3 regions of the Mesorhizobium sp. M3A.F.Ca.ET.175.01.1.1 genome follow, and region 2 is predicted to be linked to each of the others. Evidence: riboswitches for the same ligand, from Rfam matches in the RefSeq annotation. Region 2 holds a riboswitch; each other region holds the start of a gene.

Region 1 (7,813 bases), on a different contig from region 2:
TCGATCCAGCGCCCGCCGCCGTCCGGAGCGATGACGCTGGTCACCGTGCGGTCGAGGAAATCGCGGTCGTGGCTGACCAGGATCACCGTTCCGGCAAAGCCGGCGACCAGCTCCTGCAGCAACTCCAGCGTCTCCATGTCGAGATCGTTGGTCGGCTCGTCGAGCACCAGGAGGTTGGCCGGCCTTGCCAGCACGCGGGCAAGCAGCAGCCGCGCCCGCTCGCCGCCCGAGAGCTCGCGCACCGGCGTGCGCGCCTGCTCCGGCTTGAAAAGGAAATCCTTCATGTAGGAAACGACGTGACGCTGCTCGCCATTGACAAGCAAGTTCTCGCCGCGGCCATCGGTCAGGTAGTGCGCCAGCGTCTCCTGCGGATCGACCGCCTCGCGCTTCTGGTCGAGCGTGGCGATCTCCAAATTGACGCCGAGCCGCACGCTGCCGGCGTCGGGTGGAAGCTCGCCGGTCAGCATCTTCAACAGCGTCGTCTTGCCGGCGCCGTTGGGGCCGACCAGACCGACGCGGTCGCCGCGCTGGATGCGGGTCGAGAAGCCCTTGACGACGGTCAGGTCACCGAAGCTCTTGTCGATGCCCTTTGCCTCGATCACCAGCTTGCCGGATTCTGCGGCGTCGCTGGCCACCATGGTCGCGGTGCCTTCGGCGCCGCGGTGGCTTCGGAAGCGCTGGCGCATGGCTTGAAGCTCACCGAGGCGGCGCATGTTGCGCTTGCGCCTGGCCGTCACGCCATAGCGCAGCCAATGCTCCTCGCGCACGATCTGCCGGCCGAGCTTGTGCTGCTCGCGCTCCTCCTCTTCCAGCACCTGGTCGCGCCACTCCTCGAAATGCGCGAACCCCTTGTCCAGCCGGCGTGTTTGGCCGCGGTCGAGCCAGACGGTGGCGCGCGAGACGCGCTCGAGAAAGCGGCGGTCGTGCGAGATCAGGATCACCGCCGAGGAGGTGCGGGCGAGCTCCTCCTCCAGCCATTCGATGACCGACAGGTCGAGATGGTTGGTCGGCTCGTCGAGCAGCAGGATGTCGGGCTCGGGCGCCATCGCGCGGGCGAGTGCCGCGCGGCGGGCCTCGCCGCCGGAAAGGTCGTTCGGCCGCTCCTCTCCGGTGAGGCCGAGATGCTCCATGAGATAGGTGGCGCGGTGCGGGTCGTCGGCCGGCCCGAGGCCCGCCTCGACATAGGCGCGCACGCTGGCGAAGCCATCCATGTCGGGCATCTGCGGCAGGTAGCGAACGGTCGCCGAGGGCTGGCGGAACACCTCGCCGTCCTGCGGCTCGATCAGCCCGGCGGCGATCTTGAGCAAGGTCGACTTGCCCGAGCCGTTGCGGCCGACCAGCGCGATCTTCTCGCCGGCGGAAGCGCTGAGCGCCGCGCCGCCGAGCAGCGGCGCGCCGCCGAAGGTCAGGACGATGCCGTCGAGATTGAGGAGAGGCGGCGCCATGTCAGCTTTCGGGAAGAGGATAGGGGTGGGCGAGAAGCAGAGCCCGGCCACGTTCGAGCGCAATGCCGAGCCGCCCCCTGACCTCGTTTGATATGGTGAGCGAGGAGCCGAACGCCACCTCGACGCGATCCAGCGGCCATTTGGCGCCGGTGACCGTCAGGCCGGCGAGATCGGAAAAGCCGAGCACCGAGAACAGAGTGCCGTCGGCATAGTCGAAACCGGCTGCTTTGCCGGGCAGGATTGGCACGCCTTCCTGCGCGCCGCTGGTCAGCAGCAGGTCCGTGCCCGCGTCCGCCAGTCGAAGCGCAAGCGCCAGATGCAAAAAGGCATGGTCGGCCCGCTTGCCGCCGAAGGCGCCGGCCAGCACCAGGCTGGTGGCGCCGCGCTGGAGGGCCTCGGCGATGGCGAGTTCGCCGTCCGTCATGTCTTTTTCGGTCGGAAAGATCTTTCGCGGCACGGCGGCCAGGTCGTCCGGCAGGTCCGCCGGCACCGAATCGAAATCGCCGACCCAGAGCTCCGGCACGAGGCCGAGCATGCGGGCATGGCCGATGCCGGCGTCGGCGGCGATAAGGCGCGAGCCTTCGATCTGGCGCTCGAGCCGCGGCGTGCGGACAAGCTCGCCGCCAAGCAGGATGGTGAATGTGCCCATGGGTGTCGCCCTTACCAGCCCGGCCCGCGAAACGGAAGCCGGGCGCATCCAAACGGAACGGCGCTCGTTTTAGAATGAACCGTGATGCATTGGAGGCCCGGCAAACTTCCGCTTGCGCGCCGTTTCGGCCGGGCCTATGTCTGCAGCCGCTCTAACGGGGTGCCGGACGCTGATTTCGCGGCCGGCTGAGAGGCAGACAAGCCAACCCGCTGAACCTGATCCGGTTTGTACCGGCGGAGGGATTAGACGTTTCGGACCATCCGGCGCCTCAATTCCTTGTCACACCAACGAAGGAGGCGCCGATGCGCTCACTGCTGTCCCGGCTTATTTTCGCAACAGGTCTTGTTTCGCTGCTGACAGGCGTCGGCGCTGCCGAGGCGAAAGACAAGCTCACCATCTATACTTATGAGAGCTTCACCGCCGAGTGGGGCCCCGGCCCGGCGGTGAAGAAGGAATTCGAGGCCGAATGCGGCTGCGATCTCGAGTTCGTCTCGGTCGCCGACGGCGTGGCCTTGCTCAACCGCGTCAAGCTCGAAGGCGCCGGCACCAAGGCCGATGTCGTGCTCGGTCTCGACACCAACCTGACGGCAGAGGCGAAGGCGAGCGGTCTGTTCGCGCCGCACGGCGCCGTAGCCGATGCGAATGTGCCCGGCGGCTGGAAGGACGACACTTTCGTGCCCTTCGACTACGGCTATTTCGCCGTGGTCTATGACACCGAAAAGCTGAAGAGCCCGCCGAAGAGCCTGAAGGAACTCGTCGAGGGTAGCGCCACCGACAAGATCGTCATCCAGGATCCGCGCACCTCGACGCCGGGCCTCGGCCTGCTTTTGTGGGTGAAGTCGGTCTATGGCGACAAGGCGCCGGAAGCCTGGGCCAAGCTCAAGACCAAGGTGCTCACCGTCACGCCGGGCTGGAGCGAAGCCTACGGCCTGTTCACCAAGGGCGAGGCGCCGATGGTGCTGTCCTACACCACCTCGCCCGCCTACCACATGGTTGCCGAGAACACCGAGCGTTACCAGGCTGCCTCGTTCGAAGAGGGCGAATACCTGCAGATCGAGGTTGCGGGCATCACGACCACGGGCGCGAAGAATCCGCTCGCGGAGAAGTTCATCGCCTTCATGACCGGGTCGAAATTCCAGGACATCATCCCTGAGACCAACTGGATGTTCCCGGCCGGCAAGACCGACAAGCCGCTCAACCCGGCCTTCGACAAGCTGGTCAAGCCGACCAAGACTTTGCTGTTCAGCCCCGAGGAAGTGGCAGCCAACCGCAAGGCCTGGGTGGACGAGTGGCTTGCGGTGATGAGCAAGTAGCTGGTCTTGGCTAGCCTTCTGAGATGAGTGTTCTACGGCGCCCCCCTCTGTCCTACCGGACATCTCCCCCACGAGGGGGGAGATTGGCTGTCATCGGCGATTTCGCCAATCTTAAACGTTGCGGGACCGGGCGGGGCGCCCGAACTTCCAATCTCCCCCCTGGAGGGGGAGATGTCCGGCAGGACAGAGGGGGGCGCGAAGGATCGCGGCATTCGCCAGCCAGCCCTGCCCACATGGTGCAGCGTGCAGTCCGCCGCGCGCTCTGAGGCCCGCGTCGTCGCCGGCGTCCTGGCCCTCGCGGCAATCGCCTTGCTCATCGGCGGCGCCTTCGCCGGCCTCATCTTCGAAGGCATCCACGATCCGTCCGGCGCATTCGCTGCCTTCGATGGCTATCTCTTCCGCGTCGCCCGCTTCACGCTGTGGCAGGCGCTGCTGTCGACGCTGCTGTCAGTCGCACCGGCGCTTCTGGTCGCGCGGGCGCTGTCCACGCACCCGCGCTTTCCCGGCCGAAATATGATGCTCAGGCTGTTCACCGTGCCGCTGGCGCTGCCGGCCATCGTCGCGGCGCTCGGCATATTGGCGCTCTATGGACGCGCCGGCTATTTCGCCGGCGTCCTGGGCAAGCTCGGCGGCCAGGAATGGCCGGGCATTTACGGCCTGTCCGGCATTCTTGTCGCGCATGTGTTCTTCAACCTGCCTTTGGCGACGCGGCTGTTCCTCGAAGCGCTGGGCACCATAGCGCCCGACCAGTGGCGGCTGGCAAGCCAGCTTGGCATGGGGGGCTGGCCGGCCTTGCGGCTGATCGAGTGGCCGGCATTGCGCGCGGCATTGCCGAGCGTCGCCGGACTGGTCTTCATGCTGTGCATCACATCCTTCACCATCGTGCTGACGCTGGGCGGCGGGCCGGCGGCCACGACACTCGAGGTCGCTATCTACCAGGCGCTGCGCTTCGATTTCGATCCGGCCCGCGCGGTGGTGCTGACGCTGCTGCAGATCGCCCTGACCGTCCTCGTCATCGCCGTGCTCTCGCGGCTCGGCGCCAATACGGTCGGCGACGCCAATCTGCCGGTGGCGCGGCGCCGGTATCTCTCGTCAGGCAAAATCGAAACGGTGCTGAACGCCTGCCTGATCGCGCTTGCGCTGCTGTTCGTCGCCGGGCCGATGGCGGCGACCGTTTTGGCGGGGCTGCAGGCGGATCTCGGTCGGCTGGCGGGCGAAGACGCGGTGCGCCGCGCGACGCTCACCAGCGCCGGGCTCTCATTCCTTTCGGGGCTGCTTGCCGTGGCGCTCTCGCTGGCGCTGGTTGCGGCGCGGCGGGCGCTTGCCCTGCGGCGGCGCGGCGGCGCCATGAGCCTGCTCGAACATGCCGCCGACACCGGCGCCGGCTTCGTGCTGGTCGTGCCGCCGATCGTGATCGGCGCAGGCTGGTTCCTGGCGCTGCGCGGCGTCACCGACGTCTTCGCCATTGCGCCCGTGATGGTCGTCGCCGTCAACGCAATGATGGCGATGCCGTTCGTCCTCCGCGCCGTCCGCCCCGCCTATGATTCCGCCAGCGAACGCCACGAGCGGCTTTGCCTGGCGCTCGGCATTTCCGGATGGCACCGGCTGCACCTGATCGACTGGCCGGCGCTCCGGCGGCCACTGGCCACCGGCTTTGCCTTTGCCATGGCGCTCTCGCTCGGGGATCTCGGCGTGATTGCGCTGTTCGGCAGCGACTCGGTGCAGACCCTGCCCTATCTCCTGTTCGCACGCATGGGCAGCTACCGGACCGCCGATGCAGCGGGGCTCGCCTTGCTGCTCGGCCTCGTCTGCCTGATGCTGGTTGTTGCCGCCGACTGGCTGGGGCGGGAAGAAAGGTCATGACCATGGCCACCACCGGCATTCAGGCGGGGAAAGGCTCGGCCGTGCGGCTGGACAGCGTCTCGTTCAGCTATGGCGAGGCGATCTTCCGCTTTGATGCCGAGTTCGAGGCCGGCAGGATCACGGCGATCATGGGGCCGAGCGGCTCCGGCAAGTCGACGCTGCTCAATCTGGTGGCCGGCTTCGAATCGCCCGGAGCGGGCAGGGTTCTGATCGGCGGGGTGGATGTCGGGGATGTGCCGCCCTCGCTTCGTCCGGTGTCGATGGTGTTCCAGGAAAACAACCTCTTCGCCCATCTTTCGGTCGAAGCCAATGTCGGGCTCGGGCGTTCGCCTTCGCTCCGGCTGACAGATGGAGATCACGCCGCAGTCGCGGAGGCGCTGGCGCGTGTCGGCCTGGGCGGCAAGGAAAGACGGCTGCCGCGCGAGCTTTCCGGCGGCGAGCGGCAGCGCGTCGCGCTGGCGAGGGTCCTGTTGCGCAACCGGCCGGTGCTTCTGCTGGACGAGCCTTTCGCGTCGCTCGGCCCCGCATTGCGCGACGACATGCTGGATCTTGTGGCCGCCATCCATGCCGAGCGGCAAATGACGGTGCTTTTCGTCACCCATCAGCCGCAAGACGCGCGCCGAATCAGCCAGAATGTGGCCTTTGTCGACGCGGGTAAGGTCGCAGCCACAGGGCCGGCCGAAGATTTCTTCGATCGTGCTGGACCTGAAGCTTTCCGGCGTTATATCGGGAGCGAAGGCGCGGGCAACGGATCACAGGATATTGCCCGGAAGCGGACATAATTTACGCCCAAACCGTCAGGGTGCGATGCGGCGTTTGCTTGCCTTGTCAGGAGGAGTGTGGCTAGGTCCGGCCACACTGGTCCGGCATAGGCCGTGATTTGCCGAGAGATTTGGAACGGAGGCCGATCTGCCGACCGGCATCGAGAAAGTGCGGACGAAGCCGCTGGCGCGATTCCTTGCGCTGGCCAGCTTTGCCGTGGCGCTGGCGAGCTGCCAGATGTTCACGCCGCCGGATGTGCAGGAATCCGGATTCCAGCCTTCCGACAAGCCGATCACGGTCGACAATGTCGTCGCCAATGCCAAGCTGGCGGAAATGGCGAAGGCGCAGCATCCGCGCATCCTGGCCACCTATGGCGGCGAATATTCGGATCCGAAGCTCGAGCGGATGGTGGCCAAGGTCGTCGGCAACCTGACCGTGGTGTCAGCCAACCCGACCCAGACCTACCGCATCACCATCCTCAATTCGCCCAACGTCAATGCCTTCGCACTGCCGGGCGGCTATCTCTATGTCACGCGCGGCCTGTTGGCGCTGGCCAATGATTCCTCGGAACTCGCCGCCGTCATCGCGCATGAGATGGGCCACGTCACCGCGAATCACGGACTGCAGCGGCAGCAGCTCGAGGCCGAGGAGGGGCTGGCCACCAAGGTCGTCTCCGACGTGCTCGGCGACAGCCCGACCGCCAAGGCCGCGCTGATCCGCGGCAAGCTGAAGCTGGCGCAGTTCTCGCGCAACCAGGAACTGCAGGCCGATGCGATCGGCATCAAATCGATCGGCGAGGCGGGCTATGACCCCTATGCCGCCGGCCGTTTCCTGCAGTCGATGTCGGCCTATACGGATTTCCGTTCGGTCAGCGGCGCCACCGATGCCAGCCTCGACTTCCTGGCCACGCATCCCAACACGCCGCAGCGCATCGAACTGGCGCAGCGTCTTGCCCGCAATTTCGGCCCGCCGGGCGTGGGCACTCGTGACCGCGACGCCTTTCTTGCCGGCATAGACGGCCTGCTCTACGGCGACACGCCGGAAGAGGGCTATGTGCGTGGCCAGACCTTCCTGCATCCTGGCCTTGGCGTGTCGTTTTCGGTGCCGGACGGCTTCGTGATCGACAATTCGGCCGCCGCCGTGACCGCCACAGGGCCTGGGGACATCGCGATCCGCTTCGACGGCGTGGCGATCGACAAATCGGTTTCATTGACCGATTACATCCGCAGCGGCTGGGTTGCCGGCCTCGAGGACGCAAGCGTCCGCCAGGAATCGATCAATGGCAATGAAGCGGCGATGGCGCATGCCGTCGCTCAAGGATGGCAATTCGACATCGCGGTGATCCGCGCCGGCGGCCAGGTCTACCGGCTGCTCACCGCCGCACCCTCGGCCAGCACGGCGCTGGAGCCGGTCGCGCGCTCCGTCAGCGGTTCGTTCCGCATCCTGAGCGCGGCCGAGAAGGCGGCGCTGAAGCCGCTGCATATCCGGGTGGTGACCGTGCAAGCCGGCCAGACCATGGGCTCGCTCGCCGCGCAGATGATCGGCGTCGACCGTAAGCTCGATCTGTTCCGGGTGCTCAACGCGATGTCACCGGGGGCCACGGTGTCGGCCGGCGACAAGGTCAAGATCGTCACCGACAGATAAAGCCCGGCTCCGCGTTCCGGCCGCTTCCGCCAGGATTGGCTCCGGCGGCCCGGGCATGCCGTCGCCGCTGCTACCCGGGGCTGCCGCTGACGGTGTCAAAGCCACCGCCGGTCCCGCTATCAGTGCTGCCGGTCGTG
Region 2 (7,813 bases):
ATTATTGGAACTCACAAGGCGGCGTTCTTTCCGTCTTGGCGAGCAGCGGGCCAACGCGTTACCGGCGGTGATCTTCCTGCAGCTTTAAATCAGTCGCCACCAACGACGAAATCAGATTTGGCCAGCACGCCGGCAATCCTGGCAAATCCCACAATGCTTGCCGCGCCTGCTCGGGTGTCATCTGTCCGGCGATCGCTGCGTTGCTGCTTCTCACCGCGCAACTGAATACCGGTCCCCGACGCGCTTTTGGCCACTGATTCAGGAATACGAGCGCTTCGCGCACTGTGTTGATGTCGTGACGACGTCGTTGGTCTTAACCTGGACCGGCGATAGGAAAGCCAGACCGGTTATTCTTACCTCCCTGCGATCGCACGCTGGATCTTTCATTCGGTGGTTGGTTGCGTGACAGGTTTCGAACGTTAGGTCTTGTTTTCTCTGGAAGATCGGGCTGTACGACATAATCCAAATGTTGCGACGCAGCGAAGGCTTCTGCTGGTTCCCGAGTTGAAAAAGCCAGTTGCACCTGGATGAGTGTGTCGCCGCCACCCAATAGCCCATCAGATGTTCAATGGCAGGCGGCGTCCGACGCTCGAACAGCAAGCGCCACGGCCGGCGGGTAGCCGATGCCACAGCTTTGGAGCTGCCCCGGATACTATTATAAGACCGATTGACGCGGGGCTCGACGCGTTTGCGGCAAATAAGCTCGAGTGTGGACAGAGATGTGACGTTCTATTGAGTCGCTGACCCAATCGGTAGCGACCTGGTGATCCACGCAACCAATTCCGGTCGTTTCTGTCACTAAGAACTCGATATTCGCTATTTGCACCTCGAAAGTCGCATAATTGGCAGTGAGAAACTCAACGCGTTGTGAGGATGGCATAGAGAAGCAGTAGCCCCTTCTCTAGTCTCGCTACGGGAAAAATTCTGGAAAATGGGTCTGCTTGGCTGGACGCAGAACGCTGTGGTTATTCAGCCGGCATTTCTGAAGCCTCTCCAAGACAAACAGCTTGCCTTCGCGCACGCTGTCTTCGAGCGGCTTCGGCTTCGCCAGATGCGCCGCAATCGCGCTGGCCAGCATGCAACCTGTCCCGCGCATCGATGTGGCAAGGCGCGGTGCATCGAAGCGGATGGGTTCGTGCCCGGAGCGTAACAGAATATCGGTCGACCGGGTTCCCGACGCATGCCCACCCTTGATCAGCAGGGCTTGAGGGCCGGCGGCCAGCAGTCTTTTTCCTTGTTGGAGCGCTCCGTCCTCATCCACTGCCAGTTCGGAGCCACTAAGGAGCGCCAGTTCAGGGAGGTTGGGCGTGACAATGCAGCAAAGCGGCATAAGATCGCGCTTCATGGCAGCGATAGCGCCTGCTTGCAGAAGTGCGCGGCCTGAGGTGGAGGCCAGCACAGGGTCGAGTACTGCGGGGACATGCGGAAATTTGCGCAGCACTGCGGCAACGGCAACAATGATCTTGGCAGTCGCCAGCATGCCGATCTTGATTGTGGCCACGTCGTTGGCCTGCAGCGCGGCGCACATCTGATTGGCCACCAGGCTAGGTGGCGAATAATAGATTTCGATCACGGCGTCATGCGTTTGCACCGTTAGCGCTGTGACGGCGAGACAGGTGCGCACGCCAATGGCAGAGATCGTCTCGATATCGCGTGCAATTCCAGCACCGCCACTGGAGTCCGATCCACCGACGACAAGCACATGTGGTTCTCGCCTCAGCGCCATTGGTCCGTCTTTTCGATCCATTCTCGCGTGCGCGCCTCGGGGTCGTCGTTGAGCGTGATGTCGGTCACCACCGCCGCGCTGTCCGCGCCAGCCGCAAAGACACCGTCGAGCCGCTCAGGGTTGAGGCCACCAATGGCGACCAATTGAAACGGCGCGACCTGGCGCTTCCATTCGCTGATCCGTTCGACCCCTTGCGGCGCCCATTTCATCTTCTTCAGGATGGTCGGATAGATGGGTCCAAGCGCTATGTAGTCAGGCTCGGCGGCCATCGCCGTTTCCAGCTCCTGATGATCATGTGTGCTCAGTCCGAGCCTTACGCCGGCTGCCCGTATCGCCAAGAGGTCAGCGGTCTGCAAATCCTCCTGGCCGAGATGTATGAAGTCGCAGCCTTCCTCGATTGCCAGGCGCCAGTGGTCGTTGACGATGAGTTGGCACTGGTATCGAGCACACAAGGCCTTCGCGGTGCGGATCTCCGCGCGCAACCCAGCCTCATCCACGGTCTTGATGCGCAGTTGCAGAAGCCGGACTCCGAGTGGGACCAGCCGTTCGATCCAGGCAGCGCTGTCGACGATCAGATAAAAGGGATCGAGCTTCATGAAAAAACGGCCCTGCCGACCATCGGTGTCGATGGCACGGCGACGTCGCGCGGTTCGAGCATTCCCGAACTGAACGCCTCACGACCGGCGTCGACCGCCTTACCGAAAGCACGCGCCATGCCGACCGGATATGCCGCCTTGGCGACCGCTGTGTTCAGGAGCACGGCGTCAAAGCCGAGTTCCATGACGGTGGCCGCGTGCGACGGCCGTCCGAGCCCCGCATCCACAATCAGCGGGACGCCAGGGAAATATCCGCGCATCGAGCGCAGCGCCGTCATGTTGACCGGTCCCAAGGCGGAACCGATCGGTGCGCACCACGGCATCAGGACCTTGCAGCCCGTTTCCAGCAGCCGCTCGGCGACAACGAGATCGTCGGTGGTATAGGGGAATACCGCAAAGCCGTCCTCGCACAGGATGCGGGCGGCTTCAACCAGACCGAACACATCCGGCTGTAGCGTGTCGTGATTGCCGATCACTTCGAGCTTGATCCAGTTGGTGCCGAAGACCTCGCGCGCCATTTTCGCGGTGGTGACGGCTTCCTTGACGGAGAGGCAGCCGGCGGTATTGGGCAGGATTCTGGCGCCCAGCGAGCGGATCAACGACCAGAATTGTTCGCCGGCTCTACCGCCCGCCATCTCACGCCGCAACGAGACGGTCACCACCGACGTGCCCGACGCCTTGACTGCATCGGCAAGGATGGCCGGCGAAGGATATTGAGCGGTGCCGAGAAGCAGGCGCGACGAAAGCTCGGTTCCATAAAGCTCCAACATGCTAGCCGCCCTGCATGGGCGAGAGGATTTCGATCCGGTCGCCGTCGCTCAACTGGAACTCCGTGCGGTTGGCTTTGTGCACGAGGTCGCCGTTGACGGCGGTGGCGAGCCAATCGCCCTCATAGTCGAGCGCGGCAAGCAACTCGGCCAGCGTGGTGGCGGCAATCTCACGCGCCTCGCCGTTGACCATCAGTTTCATGAGCATGCTCCTTGGTTCTGTCTTGACTGAAAACCAGGCCGGCAGCCTGGCGCGCCATGGCGGGGGCGAGGAGAAAACCGTGACGATAAAGACCGTTGATCGCGATGATCTCACCGTCTGTTTCGACGCGTGGCAAATTGTCGGGAAATGCCGGACGGACACCCACACCGGTTTCAACGATCTCGGCCTCACCAAAGGCCGGATGGAGGGCATGGGCGGCGCCCAGCAGCTCCATCATGGAACGCGCCGTCACCGGTCCGGCGCTCTGGCTTTCAATCATCGTCGCTCCGATCATGAAACGGTGATCGGTGCGCGGCACGGCATAAAGCGGAAAGCGTGGATGAAGCAAACGGACCGGCCGCGACAGCGAGACATCAGGCGTGCGAAGGATCAGCATTTCGCCGCGAACACCGCGCAGCCTGTCATCGGCCGCTGCCATTCCCATGCAGTCTATCTGACGGGCGAAACCCGAAACAGGCCGGGCGTCGCAGCCGAAGTGGAATTTGACACCCATGGTCGCAAGGTTGTCATGAAGTGCCGCCATCGCCTGGCGTGGGTCGAGGTGAGCCTCGTTGGGGAAGAGCAATCCACGCCGGAAGCGGCCGGCGAGGTCGGGTTCCAGGAGCGCAATTTCGTTTTCATCGACGCGCCTATGCCCTGACGTGCGACTGGCGAACCGGTCAAGCTCACCGGCATCACGCGGCGCGGCCACGACCAATGTCCCGGCCCGTGTCACCTGACCCGACAGCACCGCATCCCACCAGTCGGCAGCGTCGCGTCCGAGATCCAGCACCGGCTGCTCCGCGCTTTCGCGCTCGCACCATGGCGCCAGCATGCCGCCGGCGAACCACGACGCGTTGCCGCCAAGGCCATGCCGCATCTCGGCGACTGTGACCGTCGCGCCGCGGGCGGCGAGTTCGAAAGCGACGGTGAGGCCGGCAACGCCGGCCCCTTTGACGAGCACCCTCATGATGGTTTGGGAGCCTCCGGCACGACCGGTACGCCAGTCTCGTCCGCCGGCATGTAGAGATCGCCGCCCTCCCGGTATTTTGCCGCCATTGCCGCCATGCCTTCCTTCTGAGCCTCGGCACGGATGTCGTGGGAAATGCGCATGGAGCAGAATTTCGGCCCGCACATCGAACAGAAATGTGCCAGCTTGTGCGCCTCCTTGGGCAAGGTCTGGTCGTGGAAGGACCGTGCGGTTTCGGGGTCGAGCGACAGGTTGAACTGGTCCTCCCAGCGGAACTCGAAGCGCGCGCGCGAAAGGGCATCATCCCTGGTTTTCGCTGCCGGATGGCCCTTCGCCAGATCGGCTGCATGGGCGGCTATCTTGTAAGTGATCACCCCAATCTTGACGTCGTTGCGGTCGGGAAGGCCGAGATGCTCTTTCGGCGTGACGTAGCAAAGCATTGCGGTGCCGAACCAGCCTATCATGGCGGCACCTATCCCTGAGGTGATGTGGTCATAGCCCGGCGCGATGTCGGTCGTCAGCGGCCCCAACGTGTAGAACGGCGCCTCACCGCACACTGCGAGCTGCTTGTCCATGTTCTGCCTGATCTTGTGCATGGGGACATGGCCCGGGCCTTCGATCATCACCTGGCAGTCCTTTGCCCAGGCAATCTTGGTGAGTTCTCCAAGTGTTTCCAGTTCGGCGAATTGCGCCGCGTCGTTCGCATCGGCGATTGAACCGGGACGAAGGCCGTCGCCGAGCGAGAAGGAAACGTCATAGGCTCTGGCGATGTCGCAGATCTCCTCGAAATGCTCGTAGAGGAAGCTCTCCCGGTGATGGTGCAGGCACCATTTGGCCATGATCGAGCCGCCGCGCGAGACGATGCCCGTGACCCGGTCGACGGTCAGCGGTATGTAGTGCAGCCGCACGCCGGCGTGGATGGTGAAATAGTCGACGCCTTGCTCGGCCTGCTCGATCAGCGTGTCGCGATAGACCTCCCAGTTGAGGTCCTCGGCGATGCCGCCGACCTTTTCGAGCGCCTGATAGAGCGGCACCGTGCCGATCGGCACCGGTGCATTGCGCACGATCCAGTCGCGGATGTTGTGGATGTTGCGGCCGGTCGACAGGTCCATCACCGTATCGGCGCCCCAGCGGATCGCCCACACCATCTTTTCGACCTCTTCGGCCATCGACGATGTGACAGCCGAGTTACCGATGTTGGCGTTGATCTTCACCAGGAAATTTCGCCCGATGATCATCGGTTCGCTCTCGGGATGATTGATGTTGGCGGGAATGATTGCGCGTCCGCGCGCCACCTCGTCGCGCACGAATTCGGGTGTGACGAAATCTGGGATCGCCGCGCCGAAGGCTTCGCCGTCGCGTTGCAGCTTGCCGCGCATCACCTCGCGGCCGAGATTCTCGCGGATGGCTACGAACTCCATTTCTGGCGTGATGATGCCGGCGCGCGCATAGGCAAGTTGGGTCACCGCCTTGCCCTGCTTGGCCTTGAGCGGCCGATTGCGTATCGGAAATTCCGGTGTCAGGCGCTCGCCGGTGGCGAATCCATTGTCTTCCGGCCGGACGTGGCGGCCGTCATAGGCTTCGACATCGCAACGCGCCGTGACCCATTCGTGGCGAAGCCGGGCAAGGCCTTTTTCGATGCTGGTTTGGACTGATGGATCGGTGTAGGGGCCGGACGGATCGTAGACGGTGACGGGCGGTTCGCCGGCCGTCGGATGGACGGAAATCTCGCGCATCGGCACCCTGATCTGCGGGTAGAGGACGCCGGGCTTGTGGATTTTCCGCGAGGCGGGCAGTGGTCCCGTCGACACGGCGGGGGTGAGGGCATTCATCGTGAGGCTCCTTTGCTCATGCATTGGAGACCCAGTTCTGTGCCGGAAGGATGAAAAGACGCTTCTGTAGACCTGCTGCAGCAGGACCTCGGGCGTAAACTCCCGCAAAGCGCTTGCACCGTCCCTACGCCAGTATGAACTGGATCAGGTTCAACGGGTCACTGCGCCGCGAAAGCCAGCAGTATCTCAGCCCCTTACCGGGACTCCCCTGGTGAATGCCTCAAGTTGAATGGGCCGGTGCTGCTTTGTCAAGCGCCTTCGGGCGCCTTCGGGCGCCTTCGGCCGGTGGCGACGTCCGGCGGCCGGCCGAGCGGAGAGCTCGCGCATGCATCGGGGACAAGTCACGCCCCGTAGACCAGGGCTGGAATGGCCAAAGTCTCATTCGCTTCGTGAAGGATGGAAAAACTGTATCGGCCATGTGCGTCGAGATCGACCGAGTAGCTCAGGCGGTCACGGATGTGGTTATCCTGGTCGAAGGCGACGATTTGCGGCTTCAGCGAGGTGATTTGCACCACGTCCAGGTAGATGGAGTTGCAGATATGATCTGGTCGTCGGGCTGGCAGGTGCAAGCGGCCGCTCTATTCAGGATGCGGCATCGGCGGCGTTCCCGATACCAATGATATCTTGCGGGCAACTTATGCAATCACCGGCTTCGTAAAACCCGACGGCGGCGGCCGTGTCCTGGCGCTGAGGATGTGCCGCTGTTCCAGCAGAGAAATCGCGTGGGCGCGGAGTTTTCGCTCTGCGAGGAAGAGTTGACGCAATCGTTTAGCTTGCTTGCAGTTCGTAGAGACCCGCCTTTGAAAGCAACTAAGCTATTGCATTGATATGTTGGTGCGCGATCGATCGCTACATAGCCGGCCGCCATTATCCGAGTATTGATCCGCCGGTGTTCGTGTTGCCGTATATGGCAATCCCTGCGAGATCGTCGCGGCCGGATCGGCCGCACCCTCTAGTCATAAAAGGGGAAGCGACCGAGAATTCCGCTGCCGAAAACTTCTCTGGCTTGGCTATGCATGCGGTAGATGAGATCGCCGCCTACCGCGACCTGGTCGAGGAAGGCATCGACGCCCAGTTCGGACAGCCTGGTTATCGCAATGCGTTAGCGGCTCAGACTTGCGGTCTCGAGAGCGGCCTTTGGGGGTCACCTCTTTTTTGTTTCAGAGGTTGGAAGACGGCTGCTCGTTACCCAATAGAAATGGCGACTACGGAACGCGATCGATCGCGGCCATCAGGAAACACCTGTCTTCGGCTCAACCTCGACATGGCGTCCGATCGACCGCAGATATACAGCTATCTCGTCCATGAGATGATCGCGTTCGCCGTAGATCTCAGCAATCCTGCGCAGCTGTGGCTCGACGGACCTCCGTTGCGCCGGCGTCAAATCAGCATCGCCAAAGACATATCCCAAGTTGCCAATCGCGCAAATGTTGCAGCCGGCCTCCACAACTGCTTGCACGAATGCCGGAATGTCTTTTTCTTGCATAGTCTTCATGTCGAACCTCTCGTGAATGGCGTGCTTGCGCGCCCATGCTGCCTTTTCAGCGTGTCCTCTGGGCGGCGCAAGCCTTGAGCGTAATTGTGCCGGGCAACCTCGACTATCCCGTCTGCCACGCTCTTTAGAGTCGGTGGGGTCTGGTGATTGCAGGCTGGGCCACTCAAAAGCCTGCAAGAAGAAAGTCATGGCGACCATTGCTCAAGATCGCGAGGGTGCGTGCAA
Region 3 (7,813 bases), on a different contig from region 2:
TGTGCTCGACGGCAGAATGCGTCTGTGCGGTAACGGCCGTGACGGCGAGACAGCTGCGGAGGCCAAAGGCGGACACGGTGTCGACATCGCGGGCTATCCCGGCCCCCCCGCTGGAATCCGAGCCCGCGACTATCAGCACGTGTTGGGTCATCGCCATGGGGCCGTGGCCGCCAGCCATTCCAATGTACGTGCCTCGGGATGAACGTTGCGGGTTATGTCGGTCACGACGGCGGCGCTTGCGGCTCCTTGCGCGAAGACACCGGCAATCCGCTCGACGGTGAGTCCGCCTATGGCCACGAGCGGAAGCCTGCCGATGCGCTGCTTCCACAGCGTGATGCGGTCCAGCCCTTGGGGGGCCCATTTCATTGCTTTGAGAATGGTCGGATAGATCGGCCCAAGCGCGACATAGTCGGGCTTGGCTTGCAACGCGGTCTCGAGTTCGGCCTCGTCGTGGGTGCTTAGGCCGAGCTTCAAGCCCGCCCTGCGGATCGCTTCCACATCGGCCTCGGCCAAGTCTTCCTGGCCGAGATGGACGAAATCGCAATCCTCTTCGATCGCGATACGCCAGTAGTCATTGACGATGAGCTGGCAGCCATGGCCTTCACATATCCCCTTCGACACCCGGATCTCTCGGCGCAGCGAAGCTTCGTCGAGGTCTTTGATACGTAGTTGCACCAGCTTCACGCCAAGCGGCACAAGACGTTCGACCCAGGCGGCGGAATCGACGATCAGGTAGAACGGATCGAGTTTCATGAGAATGCCGCCATCCCGATCACCGGAGTGGAGGGGACGGCCACGTCACGCGGCTCAAGCGGGCCGGCACAATAGGCCTGGCGACCAGCCTCGACCGCCTTGCCGAAGGCTGCCGCCATGGCGATTGGATCGCCGGCCTTGGCGACTGCTGTGTTGAGGAGCACCGCGTCGTAGCCGAGTTCCATCGCGGCCAGCGCATGCGACGGTCTGCCGATGCCGGCATCGATGATAAGCGAGACGCCGGGGAAATGACCGCGCAGGCTCCGCAACGCCTCGGGGTTCTGCGGTCCACGCGCCGAGCCGATCGGTGCGCACCAGGGCATCAAAAGCTCGCAGCCGGCGTCGAGCAGCCGCTCGGCGACAACCAGATCATCGGTCGTGTATGGGAAAACCGCAAAGCCTTCGGCGTTGAGGATCCTCGCGGCTTCCACCAATCCGAAAACATCCGGCTGCAGTGTATCGTGGTTGCCGATCACCTCGAGCTTGATCCAGTCCGTGCCGAACACCTCACGTGCCATTCGGGCCGTCGTCAGCGCCTCCTTGACCGAGTGGCAGCCGGCGGTGTTGGGCAGGACGCGAACGCCAAGCGACTGGATAAGCGACCAGAACTGGCCGCCTGATTTGCCGCCCGCGCTCTCGCGGCGCAGCGATACAGTTACGACCTCGGTGCCCGACGCCTTCACGGCCTCGGCCATCACGGCAGGCGACGGGTAAAGCGAGGTGCCAAGCAGAAGGCGCGACGAGAGTTTTTGTCCATAGAGTTCAAGCATTGGATCACCCTCCCTGCATCGGAGACAGGATCTCGATGCGATCACCTTCGGTCAGTCGGCAGCGGTCGCGCTCCTTGGCCGGAACAACCTCGCCATTGAGGGCTGTGGCGAGCCAGCCACCCTCATAATCGAGTTCGGTCATAAGCGCGGCAAGCGTCTCGGCCGCAACATCACGGTTCTGGTTGTTAATGATGAGCTTCAAGAGAAAACTCCTTTGGTGCGCGGTTTCCCAGGATCATGTCAGCCGCCAGTCGGGCCATCGCCGGCGAAAGCAGAAAGCCGTGGCGGTAAAGGCCATTTATGCGAAGACGCTTTCCGTCTCGCTCGACCCGTGGCAGGTTGTGGGCGAAGGCGGGACGCACCCCGGCGGCTGTTTCGACCAGTTCAGCCTCGCCGAAGGCCGGATGTAGGGCATAGGCGGCACCGAGCAGCTCCATGGTGGATCGCGCGGTGATCGGGCCCGCGGCATCGCTTTCGATCATCGTCGCGCCAACCATGAAGAGGTTTTCAGGGCGAGGCACCACGTAGATCGGGATGCGCGGATGCAGCAGACGAACGGGCCGGGCAAGCGAGATATCGCCTGATCGTAGAATGAGCATCTCGCCGCGGACGCCGCGCAGCTCCGGCCGCCTGTCGGCGATACCGGTGCAGTCGATCTCGTAGTTCGGTACGGTCGCGACAGCGCTGCGGCCGAATTCGAGCCTAACGCCCATGCCGATCAGCTTGTCGCGAAGCGCAAGCAAGACCTTGCGCGGGTCGAGATGCGCCTCCTCGCCGAAGAACAAGCCGCGCCGGAACCGGCCGGCGAGGGCGGGTTCCAGCGCAGCGATCTCATTGGCGTCGACCGGCCTGAAGCCGGATGTGCGGCGGCCGAACCGGTCCAACTCACCGGCATCGCGTGCAGGCGCCACGACCAGGGTGCCCCTGCGCGAGACATGGCCGGGCAATGCTGCGTCCCACCAGTCGGCCGCGCCGCGTCCGAGCGTGAGCACCGCCTCTTCGGCGCTCTCGCGTTCGCACCAGGGCGCGAGCATGCCGCCGGCTTGCCAGGAGGCATTGCCGGCGATCTCCATCCGCTTCTCGGCCACTATCACATCGGTGCCGCGCGTTGCCAGTTCGTGCGCGAGCGTCAGCCCGGCAACGCCCGCTCCGCGGATGAGCACCTTCATGGCGTGTCCGTGCGCTCCGGGGCGCGGTCGACGGGCATGTAAAGATCGCCGCCGTCCTGGTACTTCGCCGCCATGGCCGCGAGCCCTTCCTTCTGCGCTTCCGCGCGGATGTCGTGCGAGATCCGCATCGAGCAGAATTTGGGGCCGCACATGGAGCAGAAATGCGCCACCTTGTGTGCTTCCTTCGGCAGGGTTTCGTCGTGGAAGGCGCGCGCCGTCTCGGGATCGAGCGACAGGTTGAACTGGTCCTCCCACCTGAACTCGAAGCGCGCGCGAGACAGCGCGTCGTCCCTGACTTTGGCGGCCGGATGGCCCTTGGCGAGGTCTGCGGCGTGAGCGGCGATCTTGTAGGTGATGACGCCGGTCTTGACGTCGTCGCGGTCGGGCAGGCCGAGATGCTCCTTCGGCGTGACGTAGCAAAGCATCGCCGTTCCGAACCAGCCGATCATCGCCGCACCGATGCCGGATGTGATGTGGTCGTAGCCCGGCGCGATGTCGGTGGTGAGCGGCCCCAGCGTGTAGAACGGCGCTTCGCCACAGACTGCGAGCTGCTTGTCCATGTTTTCCTTGATCTTGTGCATCGGCACGTGGCCGGGGCCTTCAATCATCACCTGGCAGTCCTTGGCCCAGGCGATCTTGGTGAGCTCTCCAAGCGTTTCCAGCTCGGCGAACTGGGCTCGGTCGTTGGCATCGGCGATCGAGCCGGGGCGAAGACCGTCGCCGAGCGAGAACGCCACGTCATAGGTACGGCAGATGTCGCAGATCTCCTCGAAATGCTCGTAGAGGAAGCTCTCCTTGTGGTGGTGCAGGCACCACTTGGCCATGATCGAGCCGCCGCGCGACACGATGCCGGTGACGCGGTCGACGGTGAGCGGAATGTAGGGCAGCCGCACGCCGGCGTGGATCGTGAAATAGTCGACGCCCTGCTCGGCCTGCTCGATCAGCGTATCGCGATAGACCTCCCAGGTCAGCGCCTCGGCAATCCCGCCGACCTTCTCCAGTGCCTGGTAGAGCGGCACCGTGCCGATCGGCACCGGCGCGTTGCGCACGATCCAGTCGCGGATGTTGTGGATGTTGCGGCCGGTCGAGAGGTCCATCACCGTATCGGCGCCCCAGCGGATCGCCCACACCATCTTCTCGACCTCTTCAGCCATCGACGAGGTGACGGCCGAATTGCCGATATTGGCGTTGATCTTGACCAGGAAGTTGCGGCCGATGATCATCGGCTCGCTCTCGGGATGGTTGATGTTGGACGGGATGATGGCGCGGCCGCGCGCCACCTCGTCGCGCACGAATTCCGGCGTGACGAAGTCCGGGATCGCCGCGCCGAAGCTCTCGCCATCGCGTTGAAGTTTCGAACGCAACTGCTCGCGGCCGAGGTTTTCGCGGATGGCGACGAACTCCATTTCCGGCGTGATCATGCCGGCGCGTGCGTAGGCAAGCTGGGTGACGGCACGGCCGCCAGTGGCGCGCAACGGCCTGTTGCGCACCGGGAACTCCGGCGTCAGGCGATCAGCCGAGACGAAGCCGTTGTCCTCGGGCCTGATCGTGCGGCCCTCGTAGCGCTCGACATCGCAGCGTGCCTCGATCCACGCCTCGCGCAACCGCGGCAAGCCGCGCTCGATCTCGGTCTTCCCCGTCGCGTCGGTGTAGGGACCGGACGAGTCGTACACCGTGACCGGCGGTTCGCCGGCGCTCGGATGAACCGAGATCTCTCGCATCGGGACACGCAGGCCCGGGTGAAGTTGGCCCGGTTTGTGGACTTTCTTCGAAGCGGGCAATTCGCCGACAGTGACGGTCGGGGTGTGGGCATTCATGAGTGAGCCTCCTTGCTCGAGTGCAACGGAGACCCAGTCCACGCGAAGAGGAGGAAGTGACGCTTCGCCTGGAAGACGGGCACTGCCCGAATACCGAAGCCGGATTGCCGACCCGCGAAACCTCGCACCGTCCCTACGCCAGTATGAACTGGATCAGGTTCAACGGGTCACTGCGCGCAATAGCAGTATCTCAGCCCCTTGCCGGGACTCCCCTGGTGAGGCGCTTAAGATGGACGATGGGAGGTCGCGCTGTCAACGCTTGCAGCGCTTGCCGCCTTAAATGAGCCCTGCAAGTGGCCGTTGGTATGCGTCAGGGACCGCGTCGAGAAAGAAATTGCGACGAATGCCAGCGCGATGACCCCGAAGCTGGCGGCGAGCGAGGAGATTTGAGCGATCAGCCCCAGCAATCCTGGTCCCAGCAGCAGTCCGGCATATCCCATCGTCGTCACAGTTGACATGGCACGAGCAACGGACGTGCCGCTCACACGACCAGCGGCCGCAAAAAGAGTAGGCACAATGTTGGCAAGGCCGAGACCACACACCGTTAGCGCCACGAGAGCAACGGTAAGATTGCCGCCCATGAGGATTATTGCGACCACTGAAGCTGCGCAAACCACAGCGCAGTAGCGCAACGTGCGCATCTGACCGATTCGGTTGGCGATGGCATCACCGAACAAGCGTCCCATTGCCATCATCGTCGCGAATGCAGCGAAGCCGTAGGCTCCAGTGCTCTCTGCTGCACCGGATCGCGTCACGATGTAGATGGCGCTCCAATCCATCATTCCGCCCTCGGCCAGCATTCCTAGAAATGCGAGACCGCCAAGCAGGTAGAGATGGGTCTTGAAGACGCCCTGGAGCTGAGCATCCTTCGTCTCGACAGGGGCGGGAGGGGTGTGGATCCAGCTTGACTTGTTCCAACCAATCCAGGCGACGGGAGCAATCACTGCAACACCAATTCCCGTCACCCCGAGGCAGAGGTTCAGAGCGCCGCCGCGCGACAGTATTTGACCCACGACCAAAGCGCCGGCCAAGCTTCCAAAACTGAACACGGCATGGAATGACGACATTACCTGCCGGTGCAAAAAACGCTCCAACGCTGCGGCGTCAGTGTTCATCGACACGTCGAGCGTTCCAAACCCGGCACCGGCGAAAAACACAATCACAGCCAGCCAATGGGCGCTCTCGGCATAAGGGAGAGCCAACAGCGCGGCGCCGAACGTGAGCGAACCCAGTAGGCTGAGCACACTGCTTGGAACAATCGTCGCCAAGCGGCCGACATTGGTCATCATTGCGATCGCGCCGAGAGCGAAGCAAATTAAAACCAGTCCAAGCTGACCCTTATCCAGATTCATCTGAACGCTGAGAACAGGAAGGGAGGACGCCCAGGCTCCAATACCGAGGCCGCCACCCAAAAAGAAGAGGCTGCAAAACAAACGGCTATTTTGGATGGCTAGCGGGATTGTCGAAAAATCGTTCACTATCATAGCTCTCCGGCTTGGCTATATCGTCGTCCGGCTCCCGCGGGTATGCGGGCGAAGGGGGCGTCGCCGCCGCTGCTGACTAAGCCGGTCTCGATGTGCACCGATTTCGTCCCGATGTCACAAGGTAGGTATTCGGTCGTTCCGAACAATTTCGCAGTCCACCGATCGCCGACGCAAAGCGACGCAAGACTTGAACGCCTTTAGTTTGTGCTGGAGCCAACGCGCAAGGCAGAGCTACTCCATTGGGCTGGCTGGTACGACGATTGCATGGGGAGCCGGGACTCGTGTTCCGACAGATTGTGACCCGCGTGACGACTTGGGCGCGCCAGGGTTGGCGAAAGGCCAGGCTCATCTGTTGGCGGTACGAACTCGATCTCCACGAAGGTGGCCATCTAGCGCATCTCCAGGGAACGACTCCGGCCGGGTTATGTTGCCCGGATTTCCTCTCGAAGCAGTATTTCGCTAGCTGTGCGCATCATCGCGTCACAAATGGTCGTCATGCGAAATTGCTGAAATAAGGAGCAGAGACTAAACCACCCAATAAAAAGGCGCGACCAGCCGCTGCCAGTGGGAACAATGAGCGCCGTCTGCTCAAACCGTCAAGTACTTTAGAAGATCGTCAGAGCCGTCGAATCGGATACATGTAGAACATTAGCAAATGAATTGGGTGAGAAATTGGTAAATCACCAGACTCGTTTGGGAAGCATATTGGCAACGCCAGCTGCGTTATATATGTTTGTCTTCTTTGTAGCTCCTGCAATTGGGCTTTTCATATATAGCTTTTGGTCGTCCGAGGCATACCGGATCGTTCCCGATTTCCAATTTTCCAACTACTTGGATTCTCTGACGTCAGCCGTCTTTTGGAAGGTGACTTTAAACGCAATTCGGATCGGGTTGATTACCGCCACCATATCAGTCCTGCTAGCCATCCCGGTGGGTTACTATCTGGTATATGTGAGCCGTTCCCAAATTATCCTTTATCTGATTTTGATCACTTGGTTTTCAAGCTACCTGGTTCGCATCTACGCTTGGCGCACATTGCTCGGCACCAACGGCCTGTTGAATACCGTGCTTCTCGAGATGGGAATCATCCACGAGCCTGTAACGGCTTTCATTTTCAACTCTTTCGCCGTCACCATCACACTGACGCATATCTACCTGCCGTTTTGCATTCTCCTGGTGGTTTCAGCGCTGAGCGAGATCAAGCGCGACCTCGTCGATGCATCGCGAGATCTTGGCACCTCGGCGCTGGGGGCCTTCTTCCGCGTCATCGCCCCAAATGCGGCAAACGGGCTTGTCGGCGCCTTTATGCTGACATTCATCCTGGTGGCAGGCGACTATGTAACCCCACAGATGCTTGGCGGATCGTCCGGACAGACGACAGGACTCTTAATTGCGGATCAGTTCCGCAAGACCGGAAATTGGCCGCTTGGCGCTGCCCAGGCTTTTATCATGTTTGCGGTCTCCGCCACTCTCTACGTCGCGGTCATGACGATCGGGCGAGCCACGGGGATGATTGCCAAGCGACGCGGCGCTGTAGTGTTGGAGGAGGCGTAGATGCTTCTGCGGCTTGTCGTTTGGATCATCCTCGCCTTTCTATTGGCGCCGCTGGTCATCATCGTTCTTTTCAGTTTCCATGCCTCACCTGCGTTGTCGTTCCCATTCGCGGGGTTCAGCCTTCGCTGGTACCATGACCTCTTTGGCAATCAGCTGCTTATCGAGGCAGTCCTCAAGAGCCTGACCGTCGCGGCCCTGACAGCCTTGATCACCCTTTTGCTTGGCGCATCCACGTCACTTGCATGGTTGCGTTTCGGTCAAGCTGG

Evidence for each region. Region 2 has a riboswitch for thiamine pyrophosphate ahead of thiC (phosphomethylpyrimidine synthase ThiC). Riboswitches for the same ligand answer to the same signal wherever they lie in the genome.
Region 1: linked by a shared signal. The riboswitch ahead of thiB (thiamine ABC transporter substrate binding subunit) and the one ahead of thiC (phosphomethylpyrimidine synthase ThiC) in region 2 are both predicted to bind thiamine pyrophosphate.
Region 3: linked by a shared signal. The riboswitch ahead of thiC (phosphomethylpyrimidine synthase ThiC) and the one ahead of thiC (phosphomethylpyrimidine synthase ThiC) in region 2 are both predicted to bind thiamine pyrophosphate.

The regions. Positions count from the first base shown of each region.
Region 1 covers NZ_SRTP01000002.1:478,394-486,206, reverse strand. The annotation lists gene EN818_RS06990 (ATP-binding cassette domain-containing protein) at 1-1,445, opposite strand, end outside; gene EN818_RS06985 (thiamine diphosphokinase) at 1,447-2,094, opposite strand; TPP riboswitch at 2,240-2,353, shown strand; gene thiB (thiamine ABC transporter substrate binding subunit) at 2,397-3,407, shown strand; gene thiP (thiamine/thiamine pyrophosphate ABC transporter permease) at 3,651-5,270, shown strand; gene thiQ (thiamine ABC transporter ATP-binding protein) at 5,267-6,052, shown strand; gene EN818_RS06965 (M48 family metalloprotease) at 6,270-7,676, shown strand; gene EN818_RS06960 (caspase family protein) at 7,747-7,813, opposite strand, start outside.
Region 2 covers NZ_SRTP01000008.1:67,214-75,026, reverse strand. The annotation lists gene EN818_RS19040 (DUF982 domain-containing protein) at 59-283, opposite strand; gene EN818_RS19030 (hydroxymethylpyrimidine/phosphomethylpyrimidine kinase) at 911-1,726, opposite strand; gene EN818_RS19025 (thiamine phosphate synthase) at 1,717-2,322, opposite strand; gene EN818_RS19020 (thiazole synthase) at 2,319-3,092, opposite strand; gene thiS (sulfur carrier protein ThiS) at 3,094-3,291, opposite strand; gene thiO (glycine oxidase ThiO) at 3,260-4,261, opposite strand; gene thiC (phosphomethylpyrimidine synthase ThiC) at 4,258-6,093, opposite strand; TPP riboswitch at 6,197-6,313, opposite strand; gene EN818_RS19000 (hypothetical protein) at 6,435-6,662, opposite strand; gene EN818_RS34460 (hypothetical protein) at 7,325-7,786, opposite strand.
Region 3 covers NZ_SRTP01000007.1:80,487-88,299, forward strand. The annotation lists gene EN818_RS17795 (hydroxymethylpyrimidine/phosphomethylpyrimidine kinase) at 1-157, opposite strand, end outside; gene EN818_RS17800 (thiamine phosphate synthase) at 148-753, opposite strand; gene EN818_RS17805 (thiazole synthase) at 750-1,523, opposite strand; gene thiS (sulfur carrier protein ThiS) at 1,528-1,725, opposite strand; gene thiO (glycine oxidase ThiO) at 1,709-2,692, opposite strand; gene thiC (phosphomethylpyrimidine synthase ThiC) at 2,689-4,509, opposite strand; TPP riboswitch at 4,622-4,733, opposite strand; gene EN818_RS17825 (MFS transporter) at 4,734-5,987, opposite strand; gene EN818_RS17830 (ABC transporter permease) at 6,699-7,547, shown strand; gene EN818_RS17835 (ABC transporter permease) at 7,548-7,813, shown strand, end outside.